4 regions of the Shewanella sp. SP1S1-7 genome follow, and region 1 is predicted to be linked to each of the others. Evidence: predicted binding sites of a transcription regulator. Region 1 holds the regulator's gene; each other region holds the start of a gene.
The links. Region 1 encodes sigma-54, which starts transcription at its own class of promoters, with help from an activator protein. Its sites were predicted from a motif close to GTTGGCACGNNNNTNGNNT; they were not measured.

Region 1 (4,461 bases):
CGCCAAGCTTTTGAAACGAGATGTGAACTGCACAAATACGCAGTGCTAAGTGTGATGTGTACTAATCTGAGTGCCTGTGTGGAACACTGAGTATGAAATGAAACTAACAGGCTTCGTCAAACTTAGCGTCGATTAAGGCACAAATGGCATCGAGTGCGGGCTCAGCATCTGGGCCTTCGGCGATAAGTTTAATGGTTTTACCCATGCCAGTCTCAAGCATCAATAAGCCGAGCACGCTGGCGGCGGATGCCTGTTTATCGCCTTGTATTAAGGTGATGGTCGCATCAAACTCGGATGCCAGTACCACCAACTTAGTGGCGGCACGGGCATGTAATCCCAGTTTGTTACAGATGGTGATCTGACGTTCAAGCTTTGGCATTATTCAGCTCTCGATGGCGGGCATAAACTTTATGTTTACCGTTACTAAAGCGTTTAGCCAATTGCTCTGCGACGTAAACCGATCTGTGTTGCCCACCCGTGCAGCCAATCGCCACAGTTAAATAACTGCGATTGTTGCGCTCGAGATGTGGCAGCCAAGTTTCCAGTAAATTTTCGATTTGCCAGATGAACTTATTCACGAGTGGTTGACGATTTAAGAACTCAGCCACGGGCTCATCTAAGCCTGTCAATGGACGCAGCGCCAGTTCCCAGTGTGGGTTAGGCAGGAAGCGCACATCGAACATAAAGTCGGCTTCGGTTGGCATACCGTGCTTAAAGCCAAAGGACTCGAAGTTGATCACTAACTCTTTATCGACGCTGCCGAGCAGAATTTGTCTGACTTGGTCGCTTAAATCATAGATATTCAGGTTCGACGTATCTATGTAATGATCGACCAGTTTTGACATAGGCTCGAGCAGCTTCCCTTCCAGTTTTATCGCTTCTTGCAAAGAGACTTGGCTCTTCGACAAAGGGTGCAAACGGCGGGTCTCGCTGTAACGCTTGAGCAGAATTTTATCGCTGGAATTGAGGAAGAAGCTGGTTAACTCAGTATCAGGAGGCAGGCTCGCCAGTTGCTTCACTAAGACCTTGTCCTGCTCAGGCATGTTACGCACGTCGACACTGATGGCGACGAGATCGTTACTGCCTTTGAGTTGCTCAAGCAAAGTGCCGATTAAGGGCAAGGGAAGGTTATCGACACAATAATAGCCGAGATCTTCGAGTACCCTTAGGGCGACAGATTTGCCTGAGCCTGAGCGGCCCGACACTATGACCAGTTTCATCCAGTGATTACCTGATAGAGTTCCGTTTCATCATGCGTCTTGCGTAATTGCTTTAATATTTGCTTGTCGCTCAGCTTTTCGGCCATGCAAGACAAGGTACTTAAGTGCTGCTGACATTGGTCTGCAGGCACCAGTAGTGCAAATAAAATATCAACAGGTTGCTTATCGATAGCATCGAATGCTATCGGCTCTTCACACTTAATGAGTATGGCAATGGGCTGATCTATATCGGCTAGTCGACCATGTGGAATGGCGATGCCGTTACCTATACCTGTGCTCCCCATCTTTTCGCGCGCCACTAGGCTTTCGAATATCTCTTGAGATGAGAGGGTCGGGTACTGGGCAGCGACTAAGTCGCTGATGAGTTCCAGTACCTTTTTCTTGCTGCCCGGAGTGGCGCAGGTAGTGCACTCCGGCCGCAGTATGGTACAAAGTTCCATTATTAGTGTTTTGTTAACTTCTCTTTGTGTTTAATAACCTGACGATCAAGCTTGTCAATCAGGGCGTCTATAGCGGCATACATGTCAGCATGCTCTGAAGTAGCAAAAACTTCACCACCGATAAGATTTATTCTCGCTTCGGCAATCTGTTGCATTTTCTCGACATTGAGCACAACGTGCACATTATTGATCTGTTCGAAATGGCGTTCAAGTTTTGAAAACTTTTCTTCTACATATGCGCGTAACGATTCGGTAATTTCGACATGGTGTCCACTCAGGTTTATTTGCATAGAAACGTCCTCCGATATCCACTGTAGGTTATAAACTTTTACGCTGATTAGAAGGCGGAATGAGCATAGCCTCTCGGTACTTCGCAATGGTTCTGCGGGCTACGTTGATCCCTTGTTCTGCCAGAAGCTGTGCCATCTTACTGTCGCTTAATGGTTTTTTCTGGTTTTCCGCTGCAACCAGTTTCTTAATGAAGGCTCTGATTGCTGTGGATGAGCACTCCCCACCATCGTCAGTTCCGACGTGGCTAGAGAAGAAGTATTTTAGTTCAAAAAGTCCCTTAGGGGTATGCATGTATTTCTGTGTCGTCACCCTTGAGATGGTCGACTCATGCATTTCTACCGCTTCGGCAATATCGTTCAGCACCATAGGTTTCATGGCTTCTTCACCGTATTCAAAGAAACCTTGCTGATATTGGACGATACAGTTCGCCACCTTCAACAGGGTATCATTACGGCTCTCTAAACTCTTGATAAACCATTTAGCCTCTTGCAGATGACCACGAATAAATTGGCTATCGGCTTGGCTTTTAGTGCTGCGCGCCATCGAGGCATAATGTTGGTTTACATTGATTTTTGGCATGCAGTCAGGATTCAGCTCAACCACCCAGCGGCCATTTTTCTTCGACACTGACACATCTGGGATGACGTATTCGTCATCGTTGGGCGTAATCAATAAACCTGGGCGAGGATTGAGGGTTTGGATAAGCGCTATGCCGTCTCTTAACTCATCCTCTTTTAATTTAGTCTTACGCATCAACAATCTAAAATCGCGGGCTGCGATCAGATCTAAATGATCTTTGATCAGCATGCGGGCGTTTTCTAGGTTGGGCGTGTCAGCGGCGAAATGCGACAGTTGGATCAACAGGCACTCGCTTAAATCGCGGGCGGCAACACCAATGGGATCAAAATGTTGAATGCGCTTTAGTACGGCTTCGACTTCGTCGAGCTCAACCTCAGAATTGCCCATGGCTTCGAGGATTTCGTCAGTGCTTTGGGTGAGATAGCCTTGATCGTCGATGGCATCAATAATGGCGGTGGCAATGGCTAAATCGGTTTCAGAAAACGGTGTGAGGTTTTTTTGCCATTCTAAGTGTTCATACAAGCCTTCACTGGTCTCACCTTGGAAGGGCATATCGTCTTCACGACTGCCGCCGGGGCCAGAATTGGGAGAGGCGGTGAACACTTCATCCCAGGTGGTGTCCATGGGGAGTTCGTCGGGCATGGATTCTTTGGTTAAGGACTCTGCCGTGTCTATGGTGGAGCTGTCTTTTTCTGGCGGTAGGGTGCTAGATTCACTGAAATCCGTATCGGATAGCGTTTGGTTTACAGGGTCTTTAGTGGCGTCGAATTGATCCTCTTCCAGCTCGAGAAGGGGATTAGAATCTAAGGCTTGCTGGATCTCTTGCTGCAGTTCTAATGACGACAGTTGCAACAGACGGATGGCCTGTTGTAATTGTGGCGTCATGGTTAACTGTTGACCCAGTTTGAGCTGGAGTGACGCTTTCATGTTACCGCTGATCCCTACGTTATTATTGTTGGATGAGGTCGCTTGTTATCATCTTGAGTGGAGTCCAATGGTGGCATAAATTGCCTGCATTGGCTCCGCTTGATTAACTATAGCCTGAATTGTTCACCTAAGTACACAGCCCTAACTTGCTGATTGTCTAAGATCTCTGCGGGTGTTCCTTCGGCAATCAAGTTTCCGTGACTCACGATATAGGCATGTTCACACACATCTAATGTCTCACGGACATTGTGGTCTGTGATCAACACGCCAAGGCCACGACTTTTGAGCTGTTCGATAATCTTTTTAATGTCGATAACCGAAATCGGATCGACACCAGCAAAGGGTTCATCGAGCAAAATGAACTTAGGATTTGCTGCTAACGCCCGTGCAATTTCGACACGGCGACGTTCGCCCCCCGACAATGACATGCCTTGGCTGTCACGGATGTGGGTGATGTGGAATTCTTCGAGCAGATGCTCGAGTTGTTCTTCCCTTTGCTCTTTCTTCAATTCTTTGCGCGTTTGCAGTACGGCCATGATGTTGTCATGGACGGTCAGCTTACGGAAGATACTGGCTTCCTGCGGCAAGTAACCTATGCCTTTGCGGGCGCGCAGGTGCATAGGATCTGCGGTTAAATCATCATCGTCGATAAAGATGTGGCCTTTATCGCTTTTAACCAGACCGACGACCATGTAAAAGGTGGTAGTTTTACCCGCGCCGTTCGGGCCGAGTAGGCCAACGACTTGACCGGTTTTGACCGTCAGACTGACGTCTTTAACCACTTGGCGACTCTTATAACTCTTTGCCAGATTTTGTGCTCTTAGGGTGATTTGGGTCATTTAGAGTCCTGCTTTTTCACAGGTCTATCCGCTGGCGCGTCTGGTTTGGCATCATCTTGATAGCTTTCAGGCTGAATAATAGTGATCACGCGATCGTCACCATTACCAGTGCTTTCTGCAATCAATTTTTGCTGGATGATGTTATAGCGGATCACATTACCCGTC
Region 2 (4,461 bases), on a different contig from region 1:
ATGTGATTTCATGGGTTCTAATCGGCACTAACTTTAAGAGTGAATACAGGGAATAACCGCATATTTTAGCCGCTTGTGCTTAACAATTGCTATCTTCCCGATGATTTTTTATCAAATGGCGCTTAAATACTTATCAAATACTCGACTCAGAGGAGATCCTGCGGATCTCTGTCTAAGCTCCATCGGCAGCGTTTAGCTTCGAGCAGTTGTTCTACAAGCGGATGAATACGTTCAAACTCTTGCTGCAGACGGTTGCGGTTTTTAGCTTGGAATAGCAGTTGGCGACGGAACTTGCCGGCTTTTTTATCTAAGGGCGCTGGCATAGGACCAATCACCTCAAATTCTTTATCTTGCGGCAAGAGCGCGGCGAAGGCGTTGAGAAAGTTATCGGCATCACTGGCTAAATGCGCTTCGGCGCGTACCAACACCATATGCCATGCTGGCGGCAGCAGTGCCTGTTGGCGCTCTTTTAACTGGCTACGGGCAAACTCGCCATAACCGCGGTGCAGCAAATCTCGCAAAATAGGATTGTCACTCTGGTGAGTTTGCAATAATACCGTGCCGGGTTTACTGGCACGGCCCGCACGCCCGGCGACTTGGGTATAGAGCTGCCCAAAACGCTCGGGCGCGCGAAAGTCGGCGCTAAATAAGGCGCCATCGACATCGAGTAGCCCAACAAGCGTCACATCAGGAAAGTGATGGCCTTTAGCTAGCATTTGCGTGCCGACGAGGATTTTATATTCGCCCTTATGAATTGCGTTTAAGTGGGTTTCTAATGAGCCTTTCAAGCGAGTGGTATCGCGGTCGATGCGCACGACTGGATGTTTCGGAAACTCCTGTTGCAGCGCCTCGGCCAGTTGTTCAGTGCCTATGCCTTGGCCCATCAGCATAGTGCTACCGCATTTATGGCATTGCTTAGGGATAGCGTATTGATTGCCACAATGATGGCAGCAAATTTCGCCAAGAGATTGATGCACAGTGAAAAACGCATCGCAGCGGTCGCACTCGTGTAAGTGCCCACACTCGTGGCAAAGCAGGGCGGGTGCAAAGCCGCGGCGATTGAGAAACAGTAACACTTGGTTGCCTGCGTCTAAATGCAGACGGATTTCGTTCAGCAGCGGCACCGACATGCCTGCTTTTAACGGCATATTTTTAATGTCGATAATGCCTTGACGCACTTTTTTAGCAACGCCCGCGCGCTCACCCAATTGCAAATGATGGTAACGGCCACTTAAAGCATTTTGTAGACTTTCGAGTGAGGGGGTTGCCGTACCTAATATCACAGGAATTGATTCTAAATGGCCACGCATGACTGCCAAGTCGCGGGCGTGATAACCGACGCCTTCCTGTTGCTTGAAGCTGCTGTCGTGCTCTTCATCGAGTATGATAATGCCGGGATAGGCCATAGGCGTGAACAAAGCTGAGCGGGTGCCGATAATGATGGCGGCCTGACCACAGCGGGCTTGGCGCCATGCTTCGAGTCTTTGATTGTCGGTTAACCCTGAGTGCAATATGGCGATATTGACTTTAAAACGGCGCTTAAAGCGATTGATAGTTTGGGGTGTTAAACCGATTTCAGGCACTAAAATTAACGCTTGCTTGCCTTGCTTGAGGATTTCTTCCAGCACCGCCAAATAGACTTCCGTCTTACCCGAACCGGTAATGCCTTCTAATAAAGTACAGTGATATCCTTGTTGCAGATTTAAAGTGGCAACGGCGACGGCTTGTTCTTTATTGAGTTTATGTGGCGTTTCGTCCATTTCGAGTGTGGTGCGCCAGTCTAGGTTAAGCTCGGCGATTTTTTCGTGGCGTGCCACCCAGCCTTTATCTTCTAGGGCTTTAAGTGCCGCTTTACTGATATCTAAGCTGATCACTTCTTCTTGGGTTAAACTGGCGGGTTTGAGTAACTCGAGTAATTTTCTCTGTGCGGGTGCTCGTTTAACCGCTTCGGGCGCAATATTTTGGCCTATTTCAGTTAATTGCCAGAATTGGATCTTTTGTGGCGCGGCATCGAGCCCTTTGCGAAGGGCCACTGGTAAGGCTTGGGTTAGCATCTGCCCTTGGCTGCAAAAATAGTATCTCGCGGCCCAAAGCGTTAATTTATAAAGTGATTCAGGCAACAAAGGTTTATCGTCGATAAACTCAAGCACAGACTTAATCTGCTTAGGCGCTAAGCTACATGTATCTGTGATACCTGTGACTAATCCGATTAATTGTTGACGACCGAAGGGGACTTTAACGCGCACGCCTATCTGCGGTGTACTAGGATAAGTTTCGGGTACGCGGTAGCTAAAGGTTTGCCGCATAGGCACAGGTAACGCAACTTCGACAAACAATGACATATGCTGGCAAGTCTTAGGCAAGAATGTGGTTTAGTGTACTCAGCGCGGCTGGCTAGGGCTAGCCCTAATGATGGTTTACCAAGGATAGTTGAGAGTAAATAAATGGCTAATAGAGTGAAATCATTAGGTCTACTCGCGTTAGTGTGTAGCGCATCTAGCATGGCACAAGTCTCCCATGTGAGCGTTAACAGCCGCATGTTTGAGTTAGGCGGTTATCCAAAACTCAGGGTGAATGTGATTGCGGACAATCAAGACATGTCGCGCTTAGAGTTTGTGGTGCAGCAAGCTGGCGGCGAAGAAAAGTTAATGGTTGAGGAGCTTAATCGCTTTTTAGTTTTGCTCACGGGTGTTGAAGATGTAAAAGATGACAAGGCTAAACTCTTAGTGAGGGAGTATCGACTCGACCGATGGTATGAGGTCAAAAGTATCAATCTATTTGGCGAGGCTAAGCCAACATTGGCCACGCTAACCGCAAAAGCAGCATCGGGCAGTAAAAATACGACGACAGCGCAGGTGCAAAAGCGTGCGGATAAAGTGAATGCTCAGCCTGTAAAAGTGGCCGCTGAATCCACGCGAGTGTTGGAGGCTAAGCCTGCGACGGTTATTACGGCTGCAAATATTCATGTAGATACTGATGTAGATGCTCATGTAAATACTAAGCCCACAGTGCCAGCGGCTGAAGTTGTGACTGGCTTTAAATTTCCTGAAGCAGCGGATGAGCAAATAGTGGCCACTGAAGCAGTTAAGACAACAAATAGCGAACTCAAAGTGAATGCCGCTGAAACGTCCCCAACAGCTTCGCAGACACCTGAACATTGTCAGTTAACTTATCTTGCAGGTGAGACCTTGTGGCGTATCGCGAATCGCTATGCCAACGATTGGGACGTGAGTGTTTATGGCGCTATGCTGGCGATCTACGAGGCGAATCCAGCGGCTTTCTCAAAAAATAAAATCAACGCACTCAAGAGTAATGCGGCTCTGTCCTGCCCTTCGAAAATGATTTTGGCACAGCATGCTAACGCCAAAGAGGCGCAGGCGATGTTTGAAGCTAAAGAGGCGGGAAAATGATGCGGCGAACTAAAGTCAAAATAGCCGCCAAACGCTCAGATAATCTACTTGTATCCCTTGTGGGTATGCTGTACCATTCTGCGCCCTAAACATATTGTTATTAACATGCATGTGGTGTCCGACTACGGGTTGGAAGAGCGACATGGCCTTACACTTTTGAGGTAACCCCAATGAAACCAGGTATCCACCCAACATACGCTATCATCACTGCAAACTGTACTTGTGGTAACGTTATCAAAGTAAACTCTACTGCTGGTAAAGATCTGCATTTAGACGTATGTGGTGCTTGTCACCCATTCTACACTGGTACACAAAAAGTTGTTGATACTGGCGGTCGTATCGACAAATTCAACAAGCGCTTCGCAGTGCTTGCAAAGAAATAATTGCGATTGCAATGTTTCTAGAAAAGGCGCCTATGGCGCCTTTTTGCTTTCTGTCATTTGCTGAACTGCTTTATTTACGCCTATCTTAATACTTATGTTAAATCCCATCTGGTACGACGTCACTCAATTAATCGTCAACTTACTGAGTATTGCGAGTTCAAGTATGTAATTCGACTTATTTATAGCAATTATCTATAAGATAAATATGCTAGCTGTCATATATTGTAATTTAACCAACATTTTTGAGATTAACTCGCTACAACTAGCGCTATAACTACAAAATATATGTTTGTTTCCTACAAAATATATTAAGAAATGCAGCTTTATTATAGGAGATAAGTTTATAAAACTAAGCTTAGAGGTGATATTTGCAGGCTAAAGTGAAATTTCTGAATCTCTTATTTAAAAATCCCCCTTATTGGCGTATCTTACCCCGACCAGCCAGACTATTAACATCACCCTTTGGTGAGACTAGATGTGTGTTGGTAGGCCTTACTCTCATAAATTATAAATGTCGCATTTCAGGATTTTAAAATGTCAGATATTCGTCAACAAGCACTCGATTATCATGAATTTCCAATACCAGGCAAAACCGCAGTTTGCCTTACCAAACCTGCCGAAACGAGTCACGATCTCGCCCTAGCTTATAGCCCTGGTGTGGCTGAGCC
Region 3 (4,461 bases), on a different contig from region 1:
ATGCAAATGAGTCCAGAGGCGCTAATTGATATTTTTCGTGAGGCTCTCGCTGTTATTGTCATGATGGTGTCTGCAATTGTATTACCTGGGCTGGGTATTGGTTTGATTGTCGCCGTGTTTCAAGCCGCGACTTCGATTAACGAGCAAACTTTAAGTTTTCTACCGCGATTGTTAGTGACACTTTTCGGTTTGATGTTCATGGGACATTGGTTAGTTGAAACCCTAATGGACTTTTTTGTCGAGATGGTTAATCGCATCCCGCAAGTAATAGGCTAATCCAATGGAGCTGCTGCTCGATACGTTAATGCAGACCATTGCCGCTTATATGTGGCCACTGTTTCGGGTTGCTAGCATGTTAATGGTGATGGTGGTATTTGGGGCCGCAACCACTCCAACTCGTGTGCGCTTACTATTAGCCATGGCGATTACCTTTGCGATAGCACCAGTCCTTCCTCCTGTTCAAAATGCCGATCTATTTTCACTCAGTGCAGTATTTATTACTGCGCAGCAAATCATTATTGGTGTTGCCATGGGGTTTGTGACTCAAATGGTGATGCAAGTTTTCGTATTAACCGGCCAGATTATTGGTATGCAAACCAGTCTCGGGTTTGCTTCTATGGTTGATCCTGGTTCGGGTCAGCAAACACCCGTTATTGGTAACTTTTTTCTATTATTGGCGACATTAATCTTCTTAGCCGTAGATGGCCATCTGTTGATGATCCGTATGTTGGTGGCGAGTTTTGAGACCCTACCCATTTCTAATCAAGGATTAACCCTCACTAGCTACCGTGCTTTAGCAGATTGGGGCTCGTATATGTTTGGTGCGGCATTAACTATGTCGATATCCGCGATTATTGCCTTGTTATTAGTGAACTTGTCCTTCGGTGTGATGACCCGCGCCGCGCCGCAATTAAATATTTTCTCTATTGGTTTTCCGATCACTATGATTGGCGGATTGTTTATTCTCTGGTTAACCTTAACACCTGTTATGGCCCATTTTGATGAAGTGTGGACTGCGGCTCAAGTGCTGCTTTGCGATATGTTAGCGCTTCAATGTAACGCCGATGGTTTGATATGACGGTATTAGGAGCAGCCCATGGCTGAAGAGTCAAGCGGTGAACGCAGTGAGGAACCCACTGGGAGACGTCTCGAACAGGCGCGGGAAAAAGGACAAATTGCGCGTTCGAAAGAACTCGGTACAGCAGCGGTATTAATTTCCGCTGCATGTGGCTTTTATATGTTAGGTCCAAGTCTAGCCACAAGTTTAACTCGGGTATTTGAGACTGTTTTCACCATGGACAGGGCGCAAATTTTTGATACTGAAGAAATGTTTAATGTATGGGGCGTTGTCGCGAGCGAAATCGCCTGGCCCATGGCAAAAATTATGCTGTTAATTGTGGTTGTCGCTTTCATTGGCAATATATCCCTTGGCGGGATGAATTTCTCTACCCAAGCCATGATGCCTAAGGCCAGTAAAATGAGCCCAGTCGCAGGTTTGAAGCGCATGTTCGGTGTGCAGGCGTTAGTTGAGCTGACGAAGGGGATTGCCAAGTTTTCTGTGGTGGCATTTTCTGCGTATTTATTACTGAGCTTTTACTTCAATGATATTATGTTGCTATCTAGTGATCATCTTCCTGGTAATATTTACCACGCATTAGATTTACTTGTGTGGATGTTTATCCTGTTGTGTTCCTCTATTTTATTGATTGTCGTCATCGACGTGCCGTTCCAAATTTGGAATCACAACAAGCAACTTAAGATGACCAAACAAGAAGTAAAGGATGAATATAAAGACACTGAAGGGAAGCCTGAAGTGAAATCGCGAGTAAGGCAGATGCAGCATGAGTTGGCTCAGCGCAGAATGATGGCTGAAGTACCCAATGCCGATGTCATCGTTGTTAACCCTGAGCATTTTGCAGTAGCGATTAAATACGATGTAAAGCGCTCCGCTGCACCCTTTGTCATAGCTAAAGGCGTTGATGACGTCGCATTTAAAATTCGTGAGATTGCTCGCGAACACAATATTGCCATTGTCTCTGCACCACCTCTTGCGAGGGCGATATACCATACGACTAAGTTAGATCAACAAATCCCCGAAGGACTATTTACTGCCGTTGCACAGATTTTGGCTTATGTTTTCCAGTTACGTCAATATCAGAAAGGACGTGGTCGTAAACCTATTCCTGTCCCGCTTAATCAGCCCATCCCTGATGAGTTAAAATATTAAGTTAGCAGCATCTGACACTCGGGAGCGAAAGTCAGATAATGTCACTTTGTATGGATATTCCACTGTTATTTCTTCTTTATATCAATAAGTCACTCGTATAAATTTTCTTAATTAGTCTGATTTATTTTGTTGGCGCGTTTTTTGCTTTTCGCTTATTACACGTCAAAATTTAGGTTATAGCGAATGGATGTTAAAGCGACTCTTGGTCAAGTAAAACAAATGCGGCTGAGCTCATTCAAAGGCATTGGTACGCCTATGGTTGTGCTTGCTGCATTGGCCATGATTGTTTTACCTATTCCTCCATTCTTATTAGACATACTTTTCTCATTCAACATAGCCTTAGCGCTCATCGTATTGTTAGTCGCTATTTATACCGATAGGCCATTAGATTTTGCCGCTTTTCCAACTGTATTGCTGGTGGCGACATTACTACGACTTGCACTAAACGTCGCTTCAACTCGTGTGGTATTACTCGAAGGCCATAATGGCGGTGATGCGGCAGGTAAGGTGATCGAAGCCTTCGGTTCTGTGGTGATCGGCGGTAACTATGCCGTTGGTTTAGTTGTCTTTATCATTTTGATTATTATCAACTTTGCGGTGGTGACTAAAGGTGCCGGTCGTATAGCAGAAGTGAGCGCCCGCTTTACCTTGGACGCTATGCCTGGCAAGCAAATGGCAATTGATGCCGATTTAAATGCTGGAACCTTAAACCAAGACCAAGCAAGAATACGTCGCGCCGAAGTGACCCGTGAAGCTGATTTTTATGGCGCGATGGATGGTGCTTCAAAATTCGTAAAAGGTGATGCCGTTGCGGGTATCATGATTTTAGTGATCAACATCTTAGGTGGTTTCATCATAGGTATTGTTCAGCATGGCTTAAGTTTCTCTGAAGCGGTTGAAATTTATACCTTGCTGACTATTGGTGATGGTCTGGTGGCGCAGATCCCAGGCTTATTACTGTCAATCGCAGCCGCCTTGATGGTAACCCGTCAAAATGAATCGGGCGATATGGGCCAAATGATGATGAGTCAGATGTTTGACAGTCATAAATCATTGGGTATCGCCGCCGGAGTGTTATTTGTCATGGGTATTGTTCCTGGCATGCCACATATGGCGTTCTTAAGCTTCGCCTTTATTACTGCGGGTGCTGCCTATTTTGTCTATAAGCGTAATGAATCAAAACGCATTAAAGCCCTAGAACAAGTCAAATCTGGCCCGATTGAGAGACAAGATAAAGAGCCTAAAGAACTGGGTTGGGATGATGTACATCATGTTGATACTATTGGGCTTGAGGTTGGATATCGTTTGATCCCACTGGTCGATAAGGGCCAAGGTGGCGAGTTATTAAGCCGTATAAAAGGAGTCCGTAAGAAGTTATCGCAAGAGTTGGGCTTCTTAGTACCTGCGGTGCATATTCGCGATAACTTAGATTTGTCACCTAATGCCTACCGCATTTCTCTAATGGGCGTAGTCGTTGGTGAGGCGGATATTCGTCACGACTGCGAATTGGCGATTAATCCTGGCCAAGTCTATGGCAAGCTTGATGGTATCGAAACGCGCGATCCAGCTTTTGGTCTTGAAGCGGTATGGATTGCCCCTGAATTACGTGAACATGCCCAAACATTAGGGTATACCGTCGTTGATGCCGCCACAGTTGTGGCAACCCATATTAGTCAATTGTTGACCAATAATGCTGCTAAGTTGTTAGGATATGAAGAAGTGCAACAACTGATGGATATGCTTGCGAAACACTCGCCTAAGCTGGTGGATGGCTTTATTCCTGATGTAATGCCACTAGGACATGTCGTAAAAGTGATGCAGAACCTATTAAATGAAGGGGTTTCAGTCAGAGACTTGCGTACTATAGTGCAAACTTTGTTAGAATACGGCACTAAGAGTAATGACACTGAAGTCTTGACCGCTGCAGTCCGTATCGCGTTGAAACGTATGATCGTCCAGGAAATTTCAGGCCCAGAGCTCGAAATCCCTGTCATAACTTTGGCGCCAGAGTTGGAACAGATGTTGCATCAGTCAATGCAAGCAACCGGTGGTGATGGTCCTAACATTGAACCCGGTCTTGCAGAACGCATGCAGCAGTCCCTTGCCGATGCGGCTCAGAAGCAAGAAATGGTCGGACAACCCGCCATATTGTTGACGTCAGGTATGTTACGCGCGACGCTGTCACGCTTTGTTAAACATACTATTCCTAATCTCAGAGTCATTTCATATCAAGA
Region 4 (4,461 bases), on a different contig from region 1:
GTGACTCAAAAAGAGTTGGCAAACTACATGCAGCCTTCGGAGCAAATTGTGTCACAAAATGGCATCTTATATCGTCAGGCGAGTCCAGGCATGAATGAAGTGCGTGTTTTAGGAGATGGAAAATGAAACGCTACCTTTTAGTTATTGCGGCGCTAATGCTAACTGGCTGCGCTGCTAAAGATAGATATGTGCAATGGGAAGATGTGCCGCCGCCGAGTTTTCCTAAGTTAACGGCCATAGGATATGCGCCCTTAGCGACTCAACCGGCTAAAGAGCAATCACAAAGAGTGTTGATGGCCATGCAAGCATCAAAAATTGTGGCCTACCGTGAATTAGCGGAACAAGTATATGGGCAGAAAATAACGGCAAACAGCAGTGTCAGTGATTGGATGTTGACGGACGATAATGTTAAAGCGTCGGTTTCTGGGGTGATCCGTGGGGCGCGGGTTGTAAAGAGTTATCCGGCTGGCGATCATTATGTCACTGAGTTAGAACTGGATTTTTCACGGGTATGGGCACTGTATCAACAACAGAGTCGTCCACAGCGAGTGAAAGAAGTCACGTATTTCTAGTCATTTCTACATGACTCTATTGAGCCGCTAACTATACGAGTAGTATGCGGCTTTTCTTTTTCTGCAAAGTATCAAAGTTTAATCTTTAATCAAAGTTTAGAGGCTGGAAATACAGAGTGGGAATTGATGCGCCTGTTAGGCTTTTAAATCATTACCTAAACTTGAGATAGTTGAGGTCTTGCCTTTATCGTTATACGTAAGGCTGGAGGCGTTTCTACTGGCTTGTAAAGCTTGAGCGAAGCGATTGAGACTGGCTAAATTCATCTCAATTAAACTGGCATTTTGATCGTTCAGTTCTTTGCATTCAGTTAATGCGTCTTTGACAACGGCCATTTTATGCACGAGTTCACTTTGCTGAGTGAGTTGAGACTTATCAGTGTGGTTTGCCAGAATATCGTCATTAGTCTTGAGTTCTTTCAGACATTGTGATTTTTCGTTAGCAAGAGAAAGCAGTAAATCGGCGTTTTGGTCAACCAAAGCGCCTTTTTCCTTGAGTATTATTTGCTTAAGAACAGCCAAATGGGCGTGTTGTAGATCTACCAGTTTAGCTATTTCAGTCATAGTTACTCTTTATTCAAGTCATTAAGTTCGGCTTCAAAACTTGCAATATTGGCAGCCAACTTTTCGGGGTCAATTTTGTAGCGGCCTTCGGCGATAGCTTGTTTAATTTCGGCCACTTTCTTTTGATCAACTTCAGGAAGGCTCGCCATTTTAGTCTGAGCTCCTTGCAGTTGTTGCGCTTGCGCTGTAATCACCACTGAGTCGCTTCTTTGTGGTGTTGTCGATTTTGTGGCAACTTGAGCAGATTGATCGCTGCTAGTTTTAGTTGCACCTGAACGAACTTGTGCGGTCGTTGCAGTGTTGAGTTTGCTAATATCAATTGCCATTTTCGGCTCCAGCGTCGTGTGTACGGGATTTCTTAACTGGGGTATCGGCAGCTTATAAAAAAGCTTTAGAATATTTTACATTCTTACTTCAACTTCGCCAATGCCCGTGACTATAGCATCTAGTTCTTTGTTTGAACTGCTATTTTTGACTCTGATCCGATCGCCTTTATTGCCATCTTGTAGGGCTTCGCCCGCAGTTTTAAGTTCGAATGAGTTAGAACGAACATAAATAGATACCGAGTCGTTTTTACACACGAAGCATAAGTTATTGCTCAATATAGGATTATCCTTCGAGATGCGTCGTTTGACTCGCACACCAGCTAATTTACTTGGGTCATCAAATTCAGCGCCCCGTAAACTATTTTGCTCAATGTAACGGATTTCAACTTGGCTAGGGGAGATGAGTTCGCCAGGCGCTAAGGTTTCAGTTGTGACCACAACGGGGAATAAAATATCCACTCTCACCGAGATATAAATTTGCCAAGGGTAAGCGAGCTCTTGTGTATCGCAGCTGACTTTTAGGGTGTTATTACGACTAATTTCCCTGTCACTCGCCAATTCAACCTTAATCGGCGACGAGCATAGTGACGGCAGCATTCTTGCGTCAACTAATTGCGGCGAAATATCGACTTTGGCATTAGTTGGCACAGATATTTTTTCTGAAATAAGCGCTTTAGCTAATTCTGAGATGGCCGATACGGTGGGAACAATAGGCTCTGCACTCGCAAAAGCGGGCATGAAGAGGGTGAAAACACTAAAAAAACAGACTAAATTTACTTTCATAATGAAGAGACTAGCTTGTAACGCCAGAATGCACCTATACTTTTATCAAGTTCGAAGCTGACCACTGTAATAATAATTTGCATCACTGTCAGAAGATTGACTCAGTTTCGACTATGTTTATCGATAGATAAGACGTAAGCAATTAATATGCCTATACTCAAACGAGTCATAGGGCCGTACATAAACAGAACAACAAGGCAGAGTTATGTCGAGTATTCTTGATTCAGTCAACAAACGAACCCAGCTCGTTGGTCAAAACCGTTTAGAATTGCTGCTTTTTAAGTTAAACGGTCGTCAACGGTTTGGGATTAACGTGTTTAAGGTGAAAGAAGTACTGCAGTGCCCACCACTGACCACTTTGCCTAAACTTAATCCTTTTGTAAAAGGTGTCGCGCATATTCGCGGTACGACTATTTCAGTTATTGATTTGAGTGCGGCAACAGGCGGTAGACCTTTAGCGAGTACTGAAAACTGCTTCATCATTATTTCTGAATATAACCGCAGCGTTCAAGGCTTCTTAGTCAGTTCGGTTGAGCGGATTATCAACATGAATTGGGAAGCGATTATGCCTCCTCCTCAAGGTGCGGGTCGTTATTCTTATCTGACGGCTGTAACTGAGATTGAAGGTGAATTGGTTGAAATTCTCGACGTTGAAAAAATCTTAGATGAGATTTCACCGGTTAAAACTGCCATCAGTGAAGAAGCCAATGAAAAGCTGACCCTCGACAGAACCCAGCATTATCATATTATGGTTATCGATGATTCTGCCGTGGCGCGTAAGCAGATTATTCGTTCACTCGAGTCATTGAACTTACAAATTGATACCGCAAAAGATGGCCGAGAAGCATTAGATAAGCTCAAAGAAATCGCCAAAGAAATGGACAATGTTGCCGATGAAATCCCTCTTATTATCTCAGACATTGAGATGCCTGAGATGGATGGTTATACCCTGACCGCGGAGATCCGAGATGATCCTAAGCTCAAGCATATTAAAGTGGTACTGCATACGTCGTTAAGTGGAGTATTCAATCAGGCAATGGTTCAAAAAGTGGGGGCCAATGACTTTATCGCTAAGTTTAATCCCGACGAACTGGCTGCTGCAGTGAATAAGCACTTAAGTTTGTAAGTTCAGTAGTTAGTACCTATATATGCTTTACGCTATAATCTCGACTTTGTAACATGATGGTTTCGCACTGATTTTGGTGCTTGCAATAGGATTTAGGATGTGAATGTGCCAAATAAATCACTCGCTGAGGCTGAATATAATCAATTTAGGTTGTTCTTAGAGCAACACAGCGGCATCGTACTGGGTGAAAATAAGCAATATCTGGTGCGCAGTCGTCTTGCTCCTTTAATGGGGAAATATAACCTGCCATCCTTATCCGATGTGGTTAAGCATTCGATGAAGCCAACGGAACGCGCGCTTCGGGCAGAAGTGATTGATGCTATGACGACCAATGAAACCCTGTGGTTCCGTGATCGTTATCCATTTGAGTTATTGCATAACGTTTTGTTACCTGAGTATAGTCGTTTAGGTCGTCCACTTAAGATTTGGTCGGCCGCGTGTTCGTCTGGGCAAGAACCCTATTCACTGGCGATGACGATTCTTGAGTATCAACAAAAGAAGCCTGGTGCGCTTGCTGGTAGTGCTTCGATTCAAGCTACGGATTTATCGCCTTCCATGTTAGAACGCTGCAAAAATGCTGAGTACGATAGCTTGGCATTAGCACGCGGTTTATCCGAAGAGCGTAAGCGTCAGTTTTTTGATGCTTTGCCTTCAGGCAATATGAAGTTAAAGGATAATGTTAAGCGTTTAGTGAACTTTAGAGCACATAATCTGCTTGAAAGTTATAGCTTACTTGGTAAGTTCGACATTATTTTTTGCCGCAATGTGCTGATTTATTTTGCGCCTGAGGCAAAGGCAAAAATTTTGCGGCAATTCGCTGCCGCTCTTAATCCAAAAGGCATTCTATTTCTTGGTGCTTCCGAATCTATAGCTGGTTTAACGGACGAGTTTGATATGGTCCGTTGTAACCCAGGGATTTATTACCAGAAAAAGACTTAAGTCTACAGCTTTAAAGAAAATTACCGACATTTGTCGGTAATTTTTTACCCATCACTTGCTTATCCTAATTGTTATTTTCATTGTCTCCTGATGTTGGCACATGAATTGCTTTGTTTCCGTGAGTAACACGAGGAGGCAATTTTATGGCGATCAA

Region 2: the regulator sigma-54 is predicted to act here: its motif matches at 2,345-2,363, upstream of Q4Q49_RS08295 (FimV/HubP family polar landmark protein).
Region 3: the regulator sigma-54 is predicted to act here: its motif matches at 2,356-2,374, upstream of flhA (flagellar biosynthesis protein FlhA).
Region 4: the regulator sigma-54 is predicted to act here: its motif matches at 2,379-2,397, upstream of flgA (flagellar basal body P-ring formation chaperone FlgA).

The regions. Positions count from the first base shown of each region.
Region 1 is NZ_JAUOEU010000010.1:126,428-130,888, reverse strand. It holds gene Q4Q49_RS10535 (HPr family phosphocarrier protein) at 104-379, opposite strand; gene rapZ (RNase adapter RapZ) at 366-1,220, opposite strand; gene ptsN (PTS IIA-like nitrogen regulatory protein PtsN) at 1,217-1,660, opposite strand; gene hpf (ribosome hibernation promoting factor) at 1,663-1,950, opposite strand; gene Q4Q49_RS10515 (RNA polymerase factor sigma-54) at 1,979-3,457, opposite strand; gene lptB (LPS export ABC transporter ATP-binding protein) at 3,565-4,296, opposite strand; gene lptA (lipopolysaccharide transport periplasmic protein LptA) at 4,293-4,461, opposite strand, start outside.
Region 2 is NZ_JAUOEU010000007.1:177,771-182,231, reverse strand. It holds gene argS (arginine--tRNA ligase) at 1-12, opposite strand, end outside; gene priA (primosomal protein N') at 147-2,342, opposite strand; gene Q4Q49_RS08295 (FimV/HubP family polar landmark protein) at 2,445-3,410, shown strand; gene rpmE (50S ribosomal protein L31) at 3,581-3,793, shown strand; gene Q4Q49_RS08285 (malic enzyme-like NAD(P)-binding protein) at 4,328-4,461, shown strand, end outside.
Region 3 is NZ_JAUOEU010000006.1:12,827-17,287, reverse strand. It holds gene fliQ (flagellar biosynthesis protein FliQ) at 7-276, shown strand; gene fliR (flagellar biosynthetic protein FliR) at 281-1,078, shown strand; gene flhB (flagellar biosynthesis protein FlhB) at 1,097-2,227, shown strand; gene flhA (flagellar biosynthesis protein FlhA) at 2,411-4,461, shown strand, end outside.
Region 4 is NZ_JAUOEU010000006.1:49,012-53,472, reverse strand. It holds gene Q4Q49_RS06960 (FlgO family outer membrane protein) at 1-126, shown strand, start outside; gene Q4Q49_RS06955 (LPP20 family lipoprotein) at 123-572, shown strand; gene Q4Q49_RS06950 (flagella synthesis protein FlgN) at 708-1,133, opposite strand; gene flgM (flagellar biosynthesis anti-sigma factor FlgM) at 1,136-1,459, opposite strand; gene flgA (flagellar basal body P-ring formation chaperone FlgA) at 1,535-2,242, opposite strand; gene Q4Q49_RS06935 (chemotaxis protein CheV) at 2,448-3,368, shown strand; gene Q4Q49_RS06930 (protein-glutamate O-methyltransferase CheR) at 3,468-4,307, shown strand; gene flgB (flagellar basal body rod protein FlgB) at 4,451-4,461, shown strand, end outside.